DNA from 2 places in the Eubacterium sp. AF34-35BH genome. Region 1 is predicted to be linked to the other one. Evidence: predicted binding sites of a transcription regulator. Region 1 holds the regulator's gene; the other holds the start of a gene.

What was found. Region 1 encodes HrcA, which represses chaperone genes, less so after heat shock. Its sites were predicted from a motif close to TGTTAGCACTCNNNNNNNNNGAGTGCTAACA; they were not measured.
Region 2: the regulator HrcA is predicted to act here: its motif matches at 2,020-2,050, upstream of DWZ69_RS08090 (Hsp20/alpha crystallin family protein).

The regions. Positions count from the first base shown of each region.
Region 1 covers NZ_QUDZ01000010.1:25,697-29,130, reverse strand. Annotated here, with positions in the region: gene DWZ69_RS10515 (TIGR00730 family Rossman fold protein) at 1-275, shown strand, start outside; gene DWZ69_RS10510 (DegV family protein) at 382-1,215, shown strand; gene hrcA (heat-inducible transcriptional repressor HrcA) at 1,521-2,564, shown strand; gene grpE (nucleotide exchange factor GrpE) at 2,584-3,210, shown strand; gene dnaK (molecular chaperone DnaK) at 3,253-3,434, shown strand, end outside.
Region 2 covers NZ_QUDZ01000006.1:50,974-54,407, reverse strand. Annotated here, with positions in the region: gene DWZ69_RS08100 (ABC-F family ATP-binding cassette domain-containing protein) at 1-976, opposite strand, end outside; gene DWZ69_RS08090 (Hsp20/alpha crystallin family protein) at 1,400-1,861, opposite strand; gene DWZ69_RS08080 (MATE family efflux transporter) at 2,321-3,434, opposite strand, start outside.

The DNA of each region.
Region 1 (3,434 bases):
CTGAGCGCAAAGGACATTTTGAATCGGAAGCTGACGTGTTCATTGTTTTACCAGGTGGCGTTGGAACAATGGATGAGTTATTTGAAGCAATTGTATTAATCGAAAAGTATATGATTGAAGGAAAAGTAATTATTTTTAACCACAATGGTTTTTATGATACATTACTTAAATTTATGGATGAAATGAAGGAACAGGGAATGTTCCACTGCGATTTATCAAGGGTGTATAGCGTGGCAAATACATTTGAAGATATTGAAAAGATGATTGTGAAATAATAAAAATTTGACTAAATTGCAAATGTGTAGTAAAGTACAAAATACAAGCTGTTCATAAAGTAAACTATTGTGAACAGCTTTTGTTGTGGTTAAAAGGAGATACAGAATGATAAAATTTTTAATTGACTCAGGTTCTGATTGTAATAAGGAACAGTTACAGGAAAAAGGGATAGAGTACATACCAATAGCAATTAGTATAGGAGATAAGAGTTTTAGAGACGGCGAAATTTCTAAGGATGAATTTTATAAATTAACACAGGAATCAGAGGAGTTCCCTAAAACAGCGCAGCCATCACCGCAGGATTTTATTGATATATTTGAAAAAATTAAGGCAGATGGAGACGAACTTATATGTATTTTACTTTCATCAGGTTTAAGTGGCTTGATTCAAAGTGCCACATTAGCTAAGAACATGGTTGAATATGATAAGATACATATAGTTGATTCATTATCGGCTACTTTTGTTATCAAAGTTTTAGTTGATTATGGTATTCAGCTAAGAGACAGTGGGAAGACGGCAGAAGAAATAGTTGCTGCTATTAAAGAAATTCAGCCAAAGGTTAGAATGTATGCAGTGCTTGATACATTGGATAATTTGTATAAAGGTGGTCGCTTGTCAAAAATCGAAGCAGGAATTGGTACAATTGCAAAAATAAAGCCTTTAATTTATTTTACAGAAGATGGAAAAGTAGGTATTAAGGCAAAGAGCATTGGAAAGAAAAAAGCTTTAAATGATATTATGAAGTTGATTTCAAACGACACAATTAATACAGACTTCCCGGTTTACAGCATGTATTCAATAGGAACTGTAAATAATGAAACTTTTACAGACAGATTGAAAGAAGCTAATATTGAAGTTTCAGACAGATTACAGATTGGACCAACAATTGGTACACACATCGGACCTGAAGCATACGGAATTGTTTATGTAGCAGAGTAATTCTTGGTTTATGGTCTTATAAAAGAACAAGGAAAATAAGAAAATATAAAGCATTAACATAAAATCAATTAAAGTGTTTATGTTAAAGAGAATAAGAAAGTTGTTGTTAGGATAATATTCTATAGTTTAACGGACTTAAGAGTATTAAAATAATGACAACTTTTTTTAACATTTAATTTACAATTCTTTTTAAAATAAAGTGTTGACAAAGAATATTGATAGTGATAGATTAGACCATAGAAAAGATGTTAGCACTCAAACAACATGAGTGCTAATAATCTTAAAACCATAGAAAGGAGTAATCTATGGAACTGAATGAAAGAAAAGAAAAGATTCTGGATGCAGTAATTAGAAATTACTTAGAGACAGGGGAACCGGTTGGCTCAAGAACAATTTCTAAATACACAGATTTGAATCTTAGTTCAGCAACAATCAGAAATGAAATGTCTGATCTTGAGGAAATGGGTTATATAGTTCAGCCTCATACATCAGCAGGTAGAATTCCTACTGATAAAGGTTATCGATTTTATGTAGACCACATGCTCAAAGATAAGATGTCAGAATTAGATGAGCGTGAGAAGAAGGTTAGCGAGAAGGAAGACTTTTTAATTGAAAAAGTTGACAAGGTTGAGACACTTCTCCAGAATATGGCAAAGGTTTTAGCAAACAATACAAACTATGCCACAATGGTTTCTTCTCCAAAGTCTCAGGGAAACAAAATCAAATTCATACAGTTATCTGTACTTGAAGAAAAACAGTTGTTGTGCACAGTGGTTTCCGATAAGAACCATGTAGTGAATAAGATTGTTAATGTTGACAGAGTTGTAAGTCAGGAAATGATAGTGAGACTTAACGTGGCGCTCAATACAGCACTTGCAGGTTTGACTTTAGAGGAAATTAACTTAGGTGTTATTTCAGCATTGACTTCACAGGCAGGTGAATATGAGGATTTGGTTAATGAAGTGCTTAAAGCAATAACAGAAGCCATTTCCACTGAGGAGCAAATGAAGATTTACACATCAGGAGCAACAAATATTTTTAAATATCCTGAACTTAGTGATAAGGAAAGAGCAAGTCAGCTTCTTACCACACTGGAAGAAAAATCACAGTTAACAGAATTGATTAATGAAAGTGATGAGGAAACCGGAATTCAGGTTTACATCGGTGATGAGAGTCCGGTTCAGTCCATGAAGGATTGCAGTGTTGTAACTGCTACTTACGAATTAGAAGATGGTTTCAAAGGAACAATTGGTATCATTGGTCCAAAGAGAATGGATTATGAAAAGGTTGTTGAAACATTAAGAGTTGTAAAAGAACAGTTAAATGAAAACTTTAACGACAAAGAATAAATTTAGAAAGGAAAGTCCAATGGAAAAGGAAAATAAGGACTTGGAAGAAAACCAGGAAGTGGATGTAGAAGAAACATCTGCAGTGGAAGAGAACCAAGAAGTTGAGAATTCAGAAGAGAAGGCTGAAGAATCTAATGAAACACAGGAAACGGAAGATGCTTCAGAAGAGAAAACTGAAAAGAAAAAGAAAAAAGGCTTTAAGCGAAAAGATAAGAGAGATGAACAAATAGAAGAACTTAATGATAAATATCAAAGACTATTTGCAGAATTTCAAAATTTTAGAAGCAGAAGTGATAAAGAAAAAACAGCAATGTTTGAAACAGGCGCAAAATCAATTATTGAAAAGATTTTACCTGTAGTTGATAACTTCGAAAGAGGAGTTGCAGCACTTAGTGAAGAAGATTTAGAATCACCTGTAGGACAGGGAATGAATCTTATATATAAACAGTTACTTCAGACTCTTGAAGATATTGGAGTTGAAGCAATTGAGGCGAAGGGAAAGGAATTTGATCCTGAACTTCACAACGCTGTAATGCATGAAGACAATGACGAACTTGGTGAAAACGTTGTGTCAGAGGAATTACAGAAGGGTTATAAATACAGAGATACAGTGGTAAGACACAGTATGGTAAAAGTAGCTAATTAGTTTTATTTGAAATAATCATATATTTATTAGGAGGAAAATAAAATGGGAAAGATTATTGGTATTGATTTAGGAACAACAAACTCATGTGTAGCTGTTATGGAAGGTGGAGAACCTACAGTTATCACAAATGCAGACGGAGCAAGAACAACTCCATCAGTAGTAGCATTTAAGAAAGATGGAGAAAGATTAGTTGGTGAGCAGGCTAAACGTCAGGCTGTTACAAA
Region 2 (3,434 bases), on a different contig from region 1:
TCATTAAAGTTGTTTTACCGCAACCATTTTTTCCTACGAAACCAACTCTGTCACCTTTTAAGAAATTGTATGAGAAATCCTTAATTAAAACTGTATCATCACCGTAAGTTTTTGAAATTTTATCAAGCTCAATTGTAGTTTTTCCCATTCTTGACTTAATACTGCTTAATTCAATTTTATCATCTTCAACTATTCCTTTTTGATTCTTAAGGTTTTCATAGCGCTGTATATGAGCTTTTTGTTTTGTTGATCTTGCTCTTGCGCCACGCTGCATCCACTGAATTTCCTTACGGAGAATACTTTGTCTTTTGCGTTCACTTGCTCTTTCGCTATCTTCTCTTTCTGCCTTACGCTGTAAAAACCCCGAATACTTTTCGTTGTAGCTGTAAATTTTTCCTTTGTCTAACTCAATAATTCTGTTAGTAACGCTATCTAAAAAATATCTGTCATGTGTAACCATAACCAACGCCCCTTTAAATGCACGCAATTGATTCTCCAACCATTCTGCCATTTCACTGTCTAAATGGTTTGTAGGCTCGTCTAGAATTAAAATATCGCAAGGTGTAATAAGCACAGAAACTAAAGCAAGTCTTTTTCTTTGACCACCGGACAATTCACCTGTTTTTTGTTCAAAATTATTTATGCCAAGTCTTGTCATCATGGCTTTCGCCTTAACTAACTCGTCTTCGTTTGCATGATGATGTACCATATTCTGCACACTTTCAATTACTGTGTCATCTTCATTAAACTGTGGATTCTGTGGCAGATAATGTATCATCAAATTAGATGCCTTTATGACATTTCCACTGTCAGGTACTTCTAAGCCTGCCATAATTTTTAGCAGTGTTGATTTTCCTGTCCCATTTATGCCAATGATTCCAACTTTTTCTCCTTCATGAAGATAAAAACTTGCGTCATCAAATAAATTTCTTTCTGTGTATGAATGTGTAATGTTTTCTAATGATAAAATATTCACTTAATGCCTCTTTTCATAAAATTTTTGTTGTCTATAATTCACTAAACTTTTTTGCTACTAGTATAACACATATGTAGAAAACCGTAACAATAAACAGAACCGTTTTAGCTTAATTTTATGCTGGGAAATATTTAGACAGTTGTATGATTTTTGACAAATTCTTCAGGTGCCCATTCAACTGATTTACAGTCACCTGAAACTGTGGAACATTTATGTTCTAAATGTGATAAGTACTCTGAACATTGGAAACCTGTTGCAGAAAAATTATGGAATGAAAATAAATAGTTTTTAATTCATACACTCTACTGTGCCCTGTATGTTGTCCACAAACATACGGAGCACAAAAAACCTAGGACACATTATTGTAGTCCTAGGTTTTTTCATTTATTGCTTATTCTCTAAACAACCATATGAAGAATTTATTTATCCTTCAATTTCTATAAATTTTTCTTTTTCTTCAACCTGTTTGTTTTCTTTTGGAACTGTGAAAGACAAAATTCCGTTTTCATATTTAGGATGAACATCCTGAACAGTTACATGATCACCAACATAGAAACTTCTTGTTAGGCTACCTGCATAACGTTCACGTCTTACATATTTACCCTTCTTATCTTTCTCGTCCTTGTCTAATCCTTTAGCTGCATTAATTGTTAATACACCATTTTCAAGTTTCATCTTTATTTCGTCTTTTTTGAATCCTGGAAGATCCATAGAAACTTCATAGCCATTCTCTGTGTCCTTAACATCAGTCTTCATTAAATTTTTAGCATGTTTACCATACAATTTCTTGTCAACATCTGGGAACTCTGGGAATTCAAAGCCTCTTGAAAAATCATCCATAAAGTCATCAAATAAGTTTTCTCCAAAAATACTAGGCATCATCATAAGTCATCTCTCCTTCCATATTACATAACTAAAACTTAATTTGTCATGCGCTACAGCGTAGCGACTAATTTGTTGTGCGCCATCACGTTGAGACCTTTTAGCCTTTTTGTATTTATCTTTGTACCTTTTTCTTTGTACAATTATGTTATAGTCCTTTTTGTTAGCACTGTCAAGAGGTGAGTGCTAATTTTTTTGTGAATTTTTTGTGAACTTTCCAATTTGTGCTTTCAGCCTGTGAGTCTATTTTCCGTAAACTGACACTAAAATGTCATACGCCTTTCCATATGCTGCTTCCCAATTAATTATAACCTTGTTAATCATGTATGTTTTCTCAAGGTCAATTATAAGCCATGCATCATCTGCAAAATTTAATGACCATCTTGAATCATTATTTCCACTTCCATCTGCCTCATAATCCTTTGCGTTATAGGCATAAGCAAAAGCACCGGAACGCCCATTTTATAAGGGTTTCCCAGTGCTTTTATTAATAAATTTGTATCCTAATATGCCCGTCAAATCCGATAAAAACCAACCAATTGGTATGGCTACCCAAATACCAATTACTCCTATAACCGGTATTTTTGATAAATAATATGCTAAAACAACTCGTGTTCCAAGAGAAATTATTGTAAGAATTACTGACATTAATGGCTTATTTATAGCCCTATAAAAACCGTAAAGCATAAATAAAATTCCAATTCCTACATAAAAGGCACCTTCTATTCTTAAATAAGTCACTCCCGTACTTATAACTGCTGCACTCTTACTGCTTACAAATATTGACATAAGTGGTCTTGCAAATATAAATACCAAAGCACTTATTCCCAGGCAAAATAGGACTACACTAATACCTGCTTTTTTTACACCTTCTTTAATTCGCTGCTTTTGATTGGCACCATAATTTTGGGCTACGAAAACAGAAAAGGCATTTCCAAAATCCTGTGCCGGCATATAGGCAATGGTATCAATTTTCACCGCCACCGCAAATGCCGCCATTACATTTTGTCCAAATCCATTAACTATTCCCTGAACCATAAGTATGCCAAGGTTCATCACTGACTGCTGAATACAGGTGTAACCTGATAGTGACAGGATATTTTTAAAATTGCTTTTGCTCCACCTGCAATCTTCTTTTCTGACTCTGTATTCCGGATATTTTATTATGTAATATATCAATATTCCAAGCCCTGCAATATACTGGGAAATTACCGTAGCAACTGCTGCTCCCATTATTCCCATGCCAAGTCCAATTACAAAATATAAATCGAGTATTATATTTAACACCACTGAAACGCCAAGAAAAATTAAAGGTGTTACAGAATTGCCAACTGCCCTTAACAGGTTGGAACAATAGTTGTAAATATACGTTGCAAAAAATCCTATAAATACATAAAACAAATATGTCCGCATATCAGCAAATGTGTTATCTGGCACATTTAAAGCCTTTATAATTTTATCTAAAAAAGTGTATGAAATTATTATCAGTATTATTGTCAGACCACAGGTAATTTCTGAAGATATAACAATTCCGTTTCTAATTGTTCTATTATCTTTGTTTCCAAACGCCATTGAA